DNA from 2 places in the Pseudomonas sp. ASL8 genome. Region 1 is predicted to be linked to the other one. Evidence: predicted binding sites of a transcription regulator. Region 1 holds the regulator's gene; the other holds the start of a gene.
What was found. Region 1 encodes sigma-54, which starts transcription at its own class of promoters, with help from an activator protein. Its sites were predicted from a motif close to ANTGGCATNNANNTTGCTNT; they were not measured.
Positions count from the first base shown of each region.

Region 2: AC1MEA_RS24745 (circularly permuted type 2 ATP-grasp protein) is a predicted target of sigma-54. The motif match lies at 3,873-3,892, and genes of this name have one in related genera.

Region 1 is NZ_CM155278.1:2,474,060-2,481,942, reverse strand. Features, by position in the region: gene mlaE (lipid asymmetry maintenance ABC transporter permease subunit MlaE) at 1-323, opposite strand, end outside; gene AC1MEA_RS11335 (ATP-binding cassette domain-containing protein) at 323-1,132, opposite strand; gene AC1MEA_RS11330 (KpsF/GutQ family sugar-phosphate isomerase) at 1,450-2,424, shown strand; gene kdsC (3-deoxy-manno-octulosonate-8-phosphatase KdsC) at 2,424-2,960, shown strand; gene lptC (LPS export ABC transporter periplasmic protein LptC) at 2,970-3,542, shown strand; gene lptA (lipopolysaccharide transport periplasmic protein LptA) at 3,529-4,071, shown strand; gene lptB (LPS export ABC transporter ATP-binding protein) at 4,071-4,796, shown strand; gene AC1MEA_RS11305 (RNA polymerase factor sigma-54) at 4,983-6,479, shown strand; gene hpf (ribosome hibernation-promoting factor, HPF/YfiA family) at 6,560-6,868, shown strand; gene ptsN (PTS IIA-like nitrogen regulatory protein PtsN) at 6,881-7,342, shown strand; gene rapZ (RNase adapter RapZ) at 7,345-7,883, shown strand, end outside.
Region 2 is NZ_CM155278.1:5,400,644-5,408,029, reverse strand. Features, by position in the region: gene speE (polyamine aminopropyltransferase) at 1-164, shown strand, start outside; gene AC1MEA_RS24760 (LTA synthase family protein) at 545-2,632, shown strand; gene AC1MEA_RS24755 (hypothetical protein) at 2,772-3,008, shown strand; gene AC1MEA_RS24750 (ribonuclease E inhibitor RraB) at 3,259-3,597, shown strand; gene AC1MEA_RS24745 (circularly permuted type 2 ATP-grasp protein) at 3,927-5,336, shown strand; gene AC1MEA_RS24740 (alpha-E domain-containing protein) at 5,349-6,308, shown strand; gene AC1MEA_RS24735 (transglutaminase family protein) at 6,305-7,102, shown strand; gene AC1MEA_RS24730 (cytochrome c) at 7,163-7,386, opposite strand, start outside.

The DNA of each region.
Region 1 (7,883 bases):
GCAACCACAGGCCCCAACTCACGCAACAGGGTCAACGCAACCATCTGCCCGACGGCCTGCTCCGAGCCATATTTAGTCAGGATGTTGAAGCCCTGGAGTGCCAACACCATGCCGATGAAGCCCCCCGAAACCACAATAATCAGCAGGGACATGACGCCGATTGAATGCAGTTGCCTGACCAGCAGTTGAAAACTGCCGCCAATGCCGCCGCGGCCGAACAACACATGAACCAGAAATATGCCGGAGCGCCCCAGCACCGCAATGCTATCGATCGCAGCGTGCCCGAACAGACGAATCCGCTCCAGTAGTGACTTTCTGCGCATCAGCGCTTCCCCAAAAGTTCTTCGCGATAATCCGGTGCCGGATAGTGAAACGGCACAGGGCCGTCAGGGTCACCGGTCATGAATTGATGAATACGAGGGTTGTCCGAGTTCATCAACTCCTCGGGGGTCCCCTGCCCCAATACCTGGCCATCGCCGACTACATAGAGGTAGTCAGCGATACTCGCTGTTTCGGCAAGATCGTGGGACACCACAATGCTGGTGATCCCCAACGCATCGTTGAGCAACCGAATCAAGCGCACCAGCACCCCCATGGCAATCGGGTCCTGGCCCACGAAGGGTTCGTCGTACATAAGGATTTGCGGGTCAAGGGCAATCGCCCGAGCCAGTGCCACACGACGCTTCATGCCGCCTGACAACTCGTCGGGCATCAGCTCGATGGCGCCGCGCAGTCCGACCGCCTGCAATTTGAGCAGGACGATGTCGCGGATCATTTCTTCCGGCAACTCGGTGTGCACACGAAGCGGAAAGGCCACGTTCTCGAACACATCGAGGTCCGTGAACAAGGCGCCACTCTGAAACAGCACGCCCATTTGCTTGCGTGCGTCGAACAGGTCGCTGCGCGACAATTCCGGCAGATTCTGGCCGTTGACCCAGACCTCGCCTTTGCTGGGACGCAACTGCGCGCCCATCAAACGCAGCAAGGTCGTCTTGCCACAGCCGGAAGGTCCCATGATGCCGGTGACCTTGCCCCGCGGAATACGAATATCAACATTATTGAAAATGCTGCGCGTCCCGCGCATGAAGGTGACACCCTTCAGCTCGACCGCGTAGGCGTTATCGGCACTCATCTAAACTCCTTGCGATGCAGCCTCACACTCTGACGCCAGGTCCGTGCCGCAAGACACGCGCTGTGGCTGTCCGGGGGGCAGAACCGGCGGCGAACTATACCACCGCCCGCGCGTGCGGCCCACGGTAGAAGCCTCTTTCGTTAAGGTGTGGGACAGATAATTCGAACAATTGCGAAACGTCCTACAAAGGACACAATCAGTCCATGTGTACCTGACCTGATTTTTGGGCGTACGACAAAGTCGGACGATCAAGCGTGAGGGATTGAGCCATTACCGCTATAATCGCCGCCTTTTCATCAGGCTGACCGATTTTTGACATGAGCCAATCCAGCGACCTGATTCAAACAGCACAACGCACCATCCGCCTCGAAATAGAAGCCGTAGAAGGCTTGCTGGCCCATATCGACGCGGATTTCGTGCGCGCTTGCGAGATGATTCTGGCCGGCACAGGCCGTGTTGTAGTGGTCGGCATGGGCAAATCCGGGCACATCGGCAACAAGATTGCCGCCACCCTGGCAAGCACGGGCACCACCGCCTTCTTCGTCCACCCGGCTGAAGCAAGCCACGGTGACATGGGCATGATCACCCGCGACGACATCATTCTGGCGATCTCCAACTCGGGTTCGACCGCCGAAATCGTCACCTTGCTGCCGCTGATCAAACGCTTGGGCATCAAGATGATCAGCCTGACCGGCAACCCTGATTCGCCGCTGGCCAAGGCCGCAGAAATCAATCTCAACGTCTACGTCACGCAAGAGGCCTGCCCGCTGAACCTGGCCCCGACGTCCTCGACCACCGCCGCACTGGTGATGGGTGACGCACTGGCGGTCGCCCTGCTCGAAGCGCGCGGCTTTACAGCAGAAGACTTTGCCTTCTCCCATCCAGGCGGCGCGCTTGGCAGACGTTTGCTGCTCAAAGTCGAACACGTCATGCATACCGGTGAAGACTTGCCGAAGGTTCAGCGCGGCACGCTGCTGCGTGATGCGCTGATGGAAATGACCCACAAGGGCTTGGGCATGACCGCCGTTGTGGAGGCCGATGGCCGCCTCGCCGGGATATTTACCGACGGCGATTTGCGCAGAACCCTGGACCGCAGCATCGATATTCGCAAAGCGACCATAGACGAAGTGATGACACTCCATGGCAAGACCGCTCGCCCCGAGATGCTTGCAGCCGAGGCGTTGAAAATCATGGAGGACCACAAAATTGGAGCCTTGATCGTGGTCGACAAGAACGACCACCCTATTGGCGCCTTCAACCTGCAAGACCTGCTGCGCGCGGGGGTTATGTAATGAGCGAAGTGACGATGCAGGACCTGCTGCAACGCGGCAAGAACATCAAACTGGCCATTTTCGACGTCGATGGCGTGCTAACGGACGGCCGCCTGTACTTTCTCGAAGACGGCAGTGAGTTCAAAACGTTTAATACGCTCGACGGTCAAGGCATCAAAATGCTGATCGCCTCGGGCGTGCACACCGCTATCATCAGCGGGCGCCGCACACCGGTGGTCGAGCGCCGCGCGCAGAATCTGGGCATCCAGCACCTGTATCAAGGCCGCGAAGATAAACTGGTCGTTCTTGACGAACTACTTGCCCAACTCAATCTAAGCTATGAACAAGTCGCTTACCTGGGCGACGACCTGCCAGACCTGCCCGTCATTCGGCGCGTCGGCCTTGGCATGGCGGTCGCCAATGCGGCCAGCTTTGTCCGGCAACACGCCCACGGGATTACTCAGGCTCGCGGCGGCGAAGGCGCGGCTCGCGAGTTTTGCGAGTTGATCCTTAGTGCTCAAGGCAGCCTTGAAGCGGCCCACGCCGCCTACTTATAGAAGTCATTTATGCTGAGTAAAAAGATTCGCCGGTTTTTGATTCTGGGTGTGCTTGCGCTGATGCTGGCGGCGGCAGGCTACTGGAACATCAGCCCTGAAACCTTTCTGGAGCAGCGGGCTGCACCTGTTGACGCGGCCACCATCGATTTTTATGCGATGAATGCTCACAGCGTGCAGTTCCTCCCGGACGGCAAGCTTCAATACGACATGACCGCCGACAAGGTCGAGCATGTGCAGATTTCCGACATCACCCTGCTGACCAATCCGGACCTGCAACTGTATCGCGGCGCCCTCTTCCCTTGGCATGTCCAGAGCAAGAAGGGAGAAGTCTCGCCCGGCGGCACGGAGGTCGAGCTCATCGATTCGGTACGTATCGCACGCACTGACGAAAAAAACCGGACAACGATTATTACCAGCAGTCGAATGACTGTATTCCCACAGAAGCAATATGCGCAGACCGAGCAAGCCGTTAGAATCGATGGTTTCGGCGGTGTATCCACTGGCACGGGTATGAAAGCGTATTTGAACGACGGCAGGATGCACCTGCTGTCCAACGTAAGAGGACAGTATGAGGCTCGTTAAAACCCTCCCTTTTTTGCTCGGTTTGGGCGCAGCACTGGGAAGCGTGAGCGCCTGGGCTCTGCCGACGGACCGCGATCAGCCTATTCATATTCAGTCTGACGATGCGCAACTCGATGACAAGCAGGGCATTGCCACCTACAAAGGCAATGTCATCATCACCCAAGGCTCGATGAAGATCACCGGCAACACCGTGACCATCACCCGGACACCAACCGGTGAAGTCGACGTATTCACCGCCGTCGGCAATCTTGCTTACTACGAACAGAAACCTGCCGTCGACAAGCCTATCGTTCAAGCGTACGGCGTGACCATCCAGTACTTCGCCGCCCTCGACCGGATCATCCTGATCGACAAGGCCAAGGTCATCAACGACGGCAATACGTCCGAAGGCGAGAAAATCGTCTATGACACGGTGAAACAGATCGTCAATGCCGGCCGCGCCAACGGCGCCAAGGTGACGGCACCACGTCCGCGAATCGACATGGTCATCCAGCCGAAAAACAAACCTGCACCGCAGAAGGCTCCGTAATGGCGACGCTTAAAGCCCAGCATCTGGCTAAAAGCTATAAGGGTCGTCAGGTTGTGCGTGATGTCAGCCTGTCGATCGAGAGCGGGCAGATCGTGGGACTGCTGGGCCCTAACGGCGCGGGCAAAACCACCTGTTTCTACATGATCGTAGGGTTGGTCCAGGCCGATCAGGGCCGCGTCTTGATCGACGATCAAGACGTCAGCCATCAACCCATGCACGGTCGCGCACGCGCCGGGATCGGCTACCTGCCGCAGGAAGCCTCGATTTTCCGCAAGCTGTCGGTTGCCGATAACATCATGGCGATCCTCGAGACCCGCAAGGAACTCGACCGCACGGCACGTCGCAAGGAGCTGGAAAGCCTGCTGCAGGAGTTCCACATCAGCCACATACGCGACAACCTGGGCATGAGCCTGTCCGGTGGTGAACGCCGCCGTGTGGAAATCGCTCGCGCCTTGGCGACTTCGCCAAAATTCATCCTGCTTGATGAACCGTTTGCCGGTGTCGACCCCATTTCCGTCGGCGACATCAAGCAAATTATTTATCACTTGAAAGCCAAGGGCATCGGCGTACTGATCACCGATCACAACGTACGTGACACCCTGGATATTTGTGAAACAGCTTACATCGTCAACGACGGGCAACTGATCGCTGAGGGTGATTCAGAAACCATTCTGGCTAACCAACTGGTTAAAGAGGTTTACCTCGGCCATGAATTCCGCCTGTAAGTTCTGCGGTGTTTCGCTCTTCATCGGCGACGGACGCTAGGGTGCAGTGCTAACAAGAACATTAATTGTCATCACACCCTAGGCAAACACTTAGGTTTCAGGCATATAATTTGCTTAAGCTGGCGCTTCGGCGCCCTGTAGTGGATGGCGCATGTGCGCCGGCGAATAAGGTGTTAAGCCCCTGCCATGAAACCATCGCTAGTCCTGAGAATGGGCCAGCAGCTGACGATGACACCGCAGCTGCAACAGGCCATCCGCCTCCTCCAATTGTCGACCCTGGACCTTCAACAGGAAATCCAGGAAGCGTTGGAGTCGAACCCTATGCTGGAACGCCAGGAAGAAGGCGACGACTTCGACAATGCCGATCCGCTGGCCGACAACATAGAGAAACCCAATCCTGACGTGCAGGAACCCACCTACCAGGAGCCCGCCCCGACGGTGGACAACCTGGAAGAAGGCGACTGGAACGACCGCATCCCCAGCGAGCTGCCCGTTGATACCGCTTGGGATGACGTGTATCAGACCAGTGCCAGCAGCCTGCCCAGCAGCAACAACGATGATGACGAATGGGACTTCACCACTCGCACATCGGCCGGCGAGAGCCTGCAAAGCCATCTGCTGTGGCAATTGAATCTGGCACCCATGTCCGATACTGATCGATTGATCGCTGTCACGCTGATCGACTGCATCAACAATCAGGGCTACCTGGACGAGTCGCTTGAGGAAATCCTCGATGCCTTTGATCCGGAAATGGATGTCGAACTGGATGAAATCGAAGCGGTACTGCACCGTATCCAGCAATTCGAACCCGCAGGTATCGGCGCTCGCAACCTGAGCGAATGCCTGTCGCTGCAATTGCGTCAGCTCCCCGCGAAAACGCGCTGGCTGGCCGAAGCACAACGCTTGGTCGGAGACTTCATCGACCTGCTTGGCAGCCGCGACTACGCTCAGCTGATGCGGCGCATGAAGCTCAAGGAAGACGAGCTGCGCCAGGTCATTGAACTGGTGCAAAGCCTTAACCCGCGCCCCGGCTCGCAAATCGAGTCCAGTGAGGCCGAATACGTCGTGCCCGACGTGATCGTGCGCAAAGACAATGAACGCTGGCTGGTAGAGCTCAATCAAGAGTCCGTGCCCCGCCTGCGGGTCAACCCGCAATACGCAGGGTTTGTCCGCAGGGCCGACACCAGCGCTGACAACACCTTCATGCGCAATCAGTTGCAGGAGGCCCGCTGGTTCATCAAGAGCCTGCAGAGCCGCAACGAAACGCTGATGAAAGTGGCCACACAGATCGTCGAGCACCAGCGCGGCTTCCTTGAGTATGGCGACGAAGCCATGAAACCCTTGGTTCTGCATGACATCGCCGAAGCGGTAGGCATGCACGAATCGACGATTTCACGGGTAACCACGCAAAAATTCATGCATACCCCGCGCGGTATTTACGAACTGAAATATTTCTTTTCCAGTCACGTAAGCACCTCGGAGGGCGGAGAGTGTTCGTCCACAGCCATCCGCGCGATCATCAAAAAACTGGTTGCCGCGGAAAATCAGAAAAAGCCGTTGAGTGACAGCAAGATCGCTGGTTTACTGGAGGCACAAGGCATTCAGGTAGCCCGACGCACTGTCGCTAAATACCGCGAATCACTTGGGATAGCACCGTCAAGCGAACGCAAGCGATTGATGTAAGGGTGGCCGTACGCCGTAGCGTTCCAGTGGTAGGCATTCAGGCCTGCCTCTTTATGTACTGGCAACGAAGGAGACGCTGTATGCAAGTCAACATCAGTGGACACCAATTGGAAGTGACCAAGCCCCTGCGCGAATACATCGAGCTCAAACTCAAGAAGCTCGAAGGGCACTTTGACAAGATTACCAATGTGCAGGTCACGATGGCGGTCGAGAAACTGAAACAGAAAATCGAAGCCACGCTGCACATCCACGGTGGAGAGGTGGTCGCTAACGCAGAACATGACGACATGTATGCGGCAATCGACCTACTCACTGACAAGCTGGACCGACAATTGCTCAAGCATAAGGAAAAGCAGCAGAACATCCTAAAGGGTGCGACAGCTCGCTAACACCCACAACCCATGATCCGACTTGAAAATATCCTGACTGCCGGCCGTTCACTTGTGAACGTGCCGAGCAGCAGTAAAAAAAATGTTCTTGAGCAAATTGCCAAGCTGATCGGCCGTGAAACGGAGCTCGATTCGGATTTGGTACTCACGAGTCTTATCGCCCGCGAAAAACTCGGCTCGACCGGCTTCGGTAATGGCATCGCTATTCCGCATTGCCGGCTGACGGGCTGTCCGATGCCCATCAGCGCCCTTTTACACCTCGACACCCCCGTAGACTTTGACGCCATCGACGGCAGGCCTGTGGACCTGCTTTTTGTGCTTCTGGTCCCGGAAGCTGCCACCGATGAACACCTGGAGCTGCTGCGCCAGATCGCCAGCATGCTCGACCGCGCCGATGTGCGCGACCGCCTACGCAGTGCCCAAAGCGATGAAGCGCTTTATCAGGTGGTACTGGACGTGCAGAACGGCCACTGATGATGCGCATGATCATCGTCAGCGGCCGATCCGGCTCCGGCAAGAGCACCGCGCTGGATGTACTGGAAGACAACGGTTTCTATTGCATCGACAACCTGCCTGCGGGCCTGCTCCCGGAGCTGGCCGAACGTGCCCTGATTCATACTGAGCTGGCTCAGCCGCTGGTCGCAGTCTCCATCGACGCGCGCAACCTGCCGAGCCATCTGTCGCGCTTTCCCGAATTGCTGGAAGAGGTCCGCAGCCGCCACATCCAGTGCGATGTGCTGTACCTCGACGCCGATGAAGAAACCCTGCTCAAACGTTTCTCTGAAACCCGTCGTCGCCACCCCCTGAGCAGCGCCAACCGCTCGCTTGCCGAAGCGATACGTGACGAGAGCAACTTGCTTGGGCCGATCATCGATCTGGCCGACCTGAAAATCAACACCACGCACCTGAACCTCTATCAGCTCCGTGACATGCTTAAACTGCGCCTGCTGAACAAGCCGGAGCCGGGCACTGCGTTTCTGGTTGAATCGTTTGGTTTCAAGCGTGGCATGCCAGT
Region 2 (7,386 bases), 2.7 Mb from region 1:
GCGCAACCAATACTGACTACCGCAAACTGCCTTTGGAGACGTTACGTCAGCGTTTCGCCGGCAGCGGTATCGTGACGCGCTATTACAATCCTGAAATCCATATCGGTGCCTTTGCATTGCCGCAGTATGTTTTGCAGGCAGTCAACAAGCCAAGCAACGACTGAGTCGCTACGCCGTCTGACAGCAGTGCTGTTGATGGCGATAGAGGTGCGACGGGGCACTGTCAGGCAAAACGTCAGTGCCTTTCGTCCCAGAACTGCCGGGTCAGTTCACGGAGAGTGGATGCCCTCCATTACGTGACTGACCTGCAGGCCCAGACGTTCCAACAAGCAGGTTCTTGGCATCTCTGCTTACATATCTGCAGGGTCAAGCGACGAAATTTTCACGCCTTGTCACAGAAAATCACGCGCGCTTATCTGTCCTGCCGTCGCGCCAACCCTTGTCGCAGCGTGGCAGCGACTCAATATTTTACAGGCGCCGCCGTCGACGATGAGGCGCGCGTGCATTTGAACTTCAACCTGAATCCAACGGATCCTAGAACACCATGGCCAAACCGGACGCCCTGAGTCATCAGCACGCCTCGTCGCGCTTGCTGCAACCCACCGTCAAATCACATCTGGCTTACACGCTGCTGAGCGGTTTGGTCTTGATGGTGATGTACAGCCTGCTGCGAGTCGCGCTGCTGGTTTATAACCGCGAAATGATTGGCGAAACCCCGGCGTCGACGTTTATCGAGGCCATGGGCAACGGCCTGCGCTTCGACTTGCGCCTGACGGTGTACCTGATTATCCCGATGCTGCTGGTCCTGTTCAGCTCCAGGCTGATGGCTGTGCGTTGGCTGTTTCGTACCTGGTTGACGCTTGCGGCCAGTGCCACGATGTTCCTCGGCCTGATGGAAATGGACTTCTACCGTGAATTCCATCAACGCCTGAACGGGCTGGTGTTCCAGTACGTCAAGGAAGACCCGAAAACAGTACTAAGCATGCTTTGGTATGGTTTTCCGGTGGGGCGCTACCTGTTGGCGTGGGCCGCAGCCACCTGGCTCCTGAGCCAGGCCTTCAAGGGTGTGGACCGTCTGACTCGCACACGTCGCCAGCTTGATGTCAGCACGAGCAGCAACCGCTCGGTCGCACCGTGGTACCTGCGTATCGGCGTACTGATGGTCTGCCTGATGATTACGGTCGTCGCCGCCCGCGGCACCCTGCGTCAGGGACCGCCGTTGCGTTGGGGCGATGCTTACACCACTAATTCGAACTTCGCTAACCAGTTGGGCCTCAATGGCACCTTATCGCTGATCGCTGCGGCCAAGAGCCTGACGTCCGATCAACGCGCCAATATCTGGAAGGCCACGCTGCCGCAACCGTTGGCGCAACAGACTGTGCGCGACATGTTGCTGACCCCGAGTGACAAGCTGGTTGATCCCGACACGGCTGTTGTACGCCGCGACTCCTTGCCGCCAGTGGAAAAAACACTGCCGATTCGCAACGTGGTGGTGATTCTGATGGAAAGCTTCGCCGGTCATTCGGTGGGGGCTTTGGGCAGCGATGCCAACATCACGCCATACTTCGACAAGCTGTCCAAGGAAGGCCTGCTGTTCGACCGCTTCTTCTCCAATGGCACGCACACCCACCAGGGCATGTTCGCGACCATGGCCTGCTTCCCTAATCTGCCAGGCTTTGAATACCTGATGCAGACCCCGGAAGGCAGCCACAAACTGTCGGGTCTGCCGCAGCTTCTAAGCGCCCGCAAATACGATGATGTCTACGTCTACAACGGCGATTTCGCCTGGGACAACCAGTCTGGTTTCTTCAGCAACCAGGGCATGACCACGTTCATCGGCCGTAATGACTTCGTCAATCCAGTGTTCTCGGATCCGACGTGGGGTGTGTCCGACCAGGACATGTTCGACAGAGGCGCTCAGGAGCTGAAAGCGCGCGAGGGTGGAAAGCCTTTCTATGCGTTGTTGCAAACCCTGTCCAACCACACACCTTACGCTTTGCCGGCAGAGTTGCCAGTCGAGCGGGTTACCGGGCATGGCACGCTGGATGAGCATTTGACGGCCATGCGTTATGCCGACTGGGCGCTGGGGCAATTCTTCGAGAAAGCGCGTAAAGAGCCTTACTTCAAGGACACTCTGTTCATTGTTGTCGGGGATCATGGCTTCGGCAACGATCAGCAAGTCACCGAAATGGACCTTGGGCGCTTTAACGTACCTATGTTGATGATCGGTCCTGGTGTCCAGGAAAAATTCGGTCAACGCAGCAGTATTGTTGGTACCCAGATCGATATCGTGCCGACCATCATGGGTCGTTTGGGCGGCGAATCGCGTAACCAATGCTGGGGTCGTGACTTGCTGAACCTGCCTGAAGGCGATAAAGGTTTTGGCGTGATCAAACCATCGGGAGGAGAGTTGACCGTCGCGCTGGTGACCGGCGATCGCATCCTGATCGAGCCCAAAGAGATGGAACCTCGCGTGTATCAATATGAGCTGGGCGCCAAGCCCCACGCGGAGCTGATGCCTCAACAAGCTGATTTGCCACAGCTAAGGCTGAAGCTGGAAAGCTTCCTGCAAACCGCAACCAAAAGCCTGATGGACAATACCGCGGGCGTGGTCGACAACAAGCCGCACTAAGCGAGCGGCGCACTAAAAAAGAGGCCCTTACCGGCCTCTTTTTTTGTCCGCTCGGCAGCCAAAACAGTGGAACGAATACTGGATTTTCAGGGTCCAGATTATGTAAGCCGCTTTCTTCGGCTTCGCTGAGGAGACATAGATGAAACAGTGGACCATTACTTATCTTGATAAAGACGGCGTCCGACAAAGCCTTGAGTTTGGCAGTGAGCAACGGCCAGATCTGGAGACAGCGGCAGACTACCTGCGCGAGGTTTTGTACCCCGTGGTCGATAAACTTGATCTGAACGACCTTGACGGCCGGGCACCCGAGCCGACGGTAAAATCCCTGAAGGCACTGAACAGCGTGCAAATTATCTCGGTCACTGAAACTCCTTGAATTATACCTTTGGCCATTGCTTGATCTGCCATTTGGCACAGACGGCCGATAGGGTTACTCTGCAAATGAGGCCGAAGCAGAATTGCCTTGGCTTCCTCCATGTCGATGCCCGGTCTACCTGATAGATCCGGCCTTGTCAGCTACATGCTTGGCTCCTGGCGACAGAGTATCTGTTGCGGAGCGACCACCAATCGGCGGGTCGCGTTGGGAGTGTTGAAACTCTATCTATCGTTGCATAGGAGGACGTTTCATGAGCACAGCCTATCAAGAGGACATCAGCAGTAACGTACTGCGCCGCATGAAAGAGGGCGGTTTTGATTTCGCACGTATCCATCCCATCGAGTTTTATGCCGTTTTCCCGGATGAGGAACGGGCACGGCAAGCGGCAGGGCAGTTTCGTGGGGAATCCTTGAACGCGCAGGTCAGCGTCCGTGATGACGGGGCATGGCATCTTCAATTGAGCAAAGTGATGTACGCCACGTATGGCGGGATCGATGATTTCGAGCAAGACTTTCAAACGGTGATTACGCCGCTGGACGGTGAGGTCGAGGGGTGGGGCGTGACTCAGGAAATCAAGCGCTTTAATTAACGCCTGAGGATGTCCGCGTTTTAACCCCCTTACCGGCTGACCTTTTGTCAGCCGGTTTTAGTTTGTGGGTTCTAACTGTTAGAGGCACTATCGGGTGTGTTGTGAAACAAAACCCACCTGTGAAATCAACTCTGGCTATGCTGGTAATAGACAGTGATATTGAAGGACGCTTCGCAATGAGGCGTAGGTGAATATGTTGGGGCGGTTACTGCACAGGAATGGTGCGGTTGCGTTAGGGGATTTATCCAACTGTTTGATATTTAAGCGTTTATGCCGATGGCACGGGCCTTGCGAAGGCCCTTGGTGTCCGTGGTGACAAGGAGTACGGCATGATCCGCACCTTTTATGATGAGATGTACGATGCTGGCGGCCTGGTCCGTCCGCATTATCGGGAGTTTGCCCGTTGGCTGGGTGAGACGCCGCCGGAGCTTTTGGCTCAGCGCAGGCGCGAAGCCGACCTTTTGTTTCATCGTGCCGGGATTACGTTCACGCTGTATGGGGACGACCAAGGCACTGAGCGGTTGATTCCGTTCGATACGATTCCGCGCAGTATTCCGGCCAGCGAATGGCGGATTGTGGAACGCGGCTGCATTCAGCGGGTCAAGGCGTTGAACATGTTTCTCGCCGACCTGTATCACGATCAACGGATTATCAAAGCCGGGATTATTCCCGCCGAACAGGTGTTGGCCAACGAGCAATATCAGTTGGCAATGCAGGGCCTGAATCTGCACCGTGATATCTATTCGCATATTTCCGGTGTTGATCTGGTGCGTGATGGCGACGGCACTTACTACGTGCTCGAAGACAACTTGCGCACGCCCAGCGGCGTCAGTTACATGCTCGAAGATCGCAAGATGATGATGCGCCTGTTCCCGGAGCTGTTCGCCGCTCAGCGCATTGCGCCCATCGATCATTATCCGAACATGCTCCTCGACACCCTGAAAAGCTCCAGCCCCATCGACAATCCGAGCGTGGTGGTCCTGACTCCCGGACGCTTTAACAGTGCCTTTTTCGAACACGCCTTTCTGGCGCGGGAGATGGGTGTCGAGTTGGTGGAAGGGGCTGATCTGTTCGTGCGCGATGATCGCGTCTTCATGCGTACGACTGACGGGCCTAAAGCCGTCGATGTGATCTACCGGCGCCTGGATGATGCATTTCTCGACCCGCTGGCGTTTAACCCCGACTCGATGCTCGGCGTCCCGGGCCTGCTTTCGGCCTATCGCTCGGGCAATGTGGTGCTGGCCAATGCCATCGGGACCGGCGTGGCAGACGACAAGTCGATCTATCCCTATGTGACGGACATGATCCGTTTCTATCTGGATGAAGAGCCGATTCTGCAAAACGTGCCAACCTGGCAGTGCCGCAAACCGGAAGAGTTGTCCCACGTGCTGGCGCATCTGCCGGAACTGGTGGTCAAGGAAACTCAAGGCTCGGGTGGTTACGGCATGTTGGTCGGCCCGGCGGCTTCGGCAGCTGAAATCGAAGTGTTCCGTGCCCGTCTGAAAGCCAAGCCCCACGCGTATATCGCACAACCCACTTTATGCCTGTCGACCTGTCCGACCTTTGTCGAGAACGGCATCGCCCCGCGCCATATCGACTTGCGCCCATTTGTTCTTTCCGGCCGTGAAACCCGGGTAGTCCCGGGCGGCCTTACCCGAGTAGCCCTGCGCGAAGGCTCCCTTGTGGTGAACTCGTCCCAAGGCGGTGGAACCAAAGACACCTGGGTGGTTGAGGATTAAGGATGCCTGCCAATGCTAAGTAGAACTGCCTCGGATTTGTATTGGATGTCGCGTTATCTGGAACGAGCGGAAAACCTCGCGCGGATGCTCGACGTCAGCTATTCGCTGTCGCTGATGCCCCAGGATGGGCGCGGCGATGGTCTGGATGAAATAGCCATGCCGCTGTTGATTACCGGCACGCTGGACGATTATCTGGAGCGCTACGGTGAGTTGCACGCCGAACGCTTGCTGCATTTTTTCGCCCTGGATGCGACCAACCCGGCCAGCATTTACAGCTGCCTGGGCGCCGCTCGGGCCAGCGCTCATGCGGTGCGCGGACGAATCACGGCGGACATGTGGGAAAACATCAACGCCACGTGGCTTGAAATACGCGGTATCGCCGAACAGGGCTTGAGTCGTTACGGCATGAGCCGTTTTTGTGAGTGGGTCAAAGAGCGTTCGCACCTGTTTCGGGGGGCGACCTACGGCACCATCATGCGTCACGATGCGTTCCGCTTTATCCGTCTGGGGACGTTTATCGAGCGCGCCGATAACACCCTGCGCATGCTCGACGCCCGTTACGAGATGCTCGAAGTGCTCGGGAAAAACACCGAAGCGATCTCTGACAGTTCGGCGCACGGCTACTATCAGTGGAGCGCCTTGTTGCGCGCCTTGTCGTCGTTCGAGGCGTACACCGAGCTGTATCGGGATGCGCCGGGTGCGCGTCAGGTCGCCGAATTACTGCTGTTGCGTGCCGACATTCCGCGCTCGTTGCGCGCCTGTCTGGAAGAACTCGATCAGATCCTCGCGAGCCTGCCGGGCGCCAATGGCCGTCCGGCGCAGCGCTTGGCCGCCGAATTGGACGCACGTCTGCGCTATACCAGCATCGATGAAATTCTGGGTGAAGGCCTGCATGAATGGCTGAATGAATTCATTCCGTTAGTGGCCCAATTGGGTAACGCTATCCACACTTCATACCTGGAGGCTGCATGAGACTCTCAATTAGCCACGAGACCACTTATCACTACGAAGATCAGGTCCGCGCCAGCATCCAGTATTTGCGTCTGACGCCTCACGACAGCGAACGTCAGCATGTGCTCAGCTGGCAGCTCACCTTGCCGCGCCCGGTGCGCGCGCAGATCGATCCGTTCGGCAATATCCTTCATGTGTTGACGCTGGATGAGCCCCACGAAGCGATCATTATCGGTGCCCGTGGTCAGGTTGAAATCGACGAGAAGCGGGAGGCTGAGCATGAAAGCCAGTCAGCGCTGCCGTTTCTGCGTTTTACCCGCCTGACTGAAGCCGATGAAGCCATACGTGCCTTTGCGCTCAAGCAGTGCCACACACGCAAAGACCGCAATGCCTTGATCGACTTGATGCACGGTCTTAACCAACACATGACTTACAGCCCCGGTTCGACAGAAGTCGATACCAGCGCCGCTGAAGCGTTTGCCGGCCGTTCAGGCGTTTGCCAGGACCACACCCACGCGTTCCTGGCGTGCGCCCGTAGCCTGGGGGTGCCAGCGCGTTATGTGTCAGGTTATCTCTACAGCGAAAACAGCGAGCACCTGGCCAGTCATGCCTGGGCGGAAGCCTGGATCGACGACGCCTGGTACAGCTTCGATGTGACCAATCAACTGTCCCGGCCTGAGCGTCACCTCAAGCTGGCGGTGGGCCTGGATTACCTCGACGCCTGCCCGGTACGGGGTATGCGTCGCGGCGGTGGCTGCGAGCAGATGCACGCCAAAGTGTTCGTCTCGCCGATGTTGCTGGTGCAGCAGCAGTAACCACCCTGAGCGCGGTGTGCCAGCCACACCGCGTCAGCTTCTTCGCCAGTACGTCAGCGCCTACAGCGTGGATGCCGCCGTTCTGCGTTGCGCCATGTGCCTGAGATACCCAATCAGTTGATCCAGCTCACCATCGGACAGCACCGCTGTCGAGATGGCGGGCATTTTTGCCTGTGGCCATTGGCGCAGGCTTTGCGGGTCACGGATGTAGCGTTTGAGGTAGTCCCCCGCGAAGTACTCAATGGGGCTGTGCGGCTGATTCAGGTCAGGACCTAGTTGCGAGT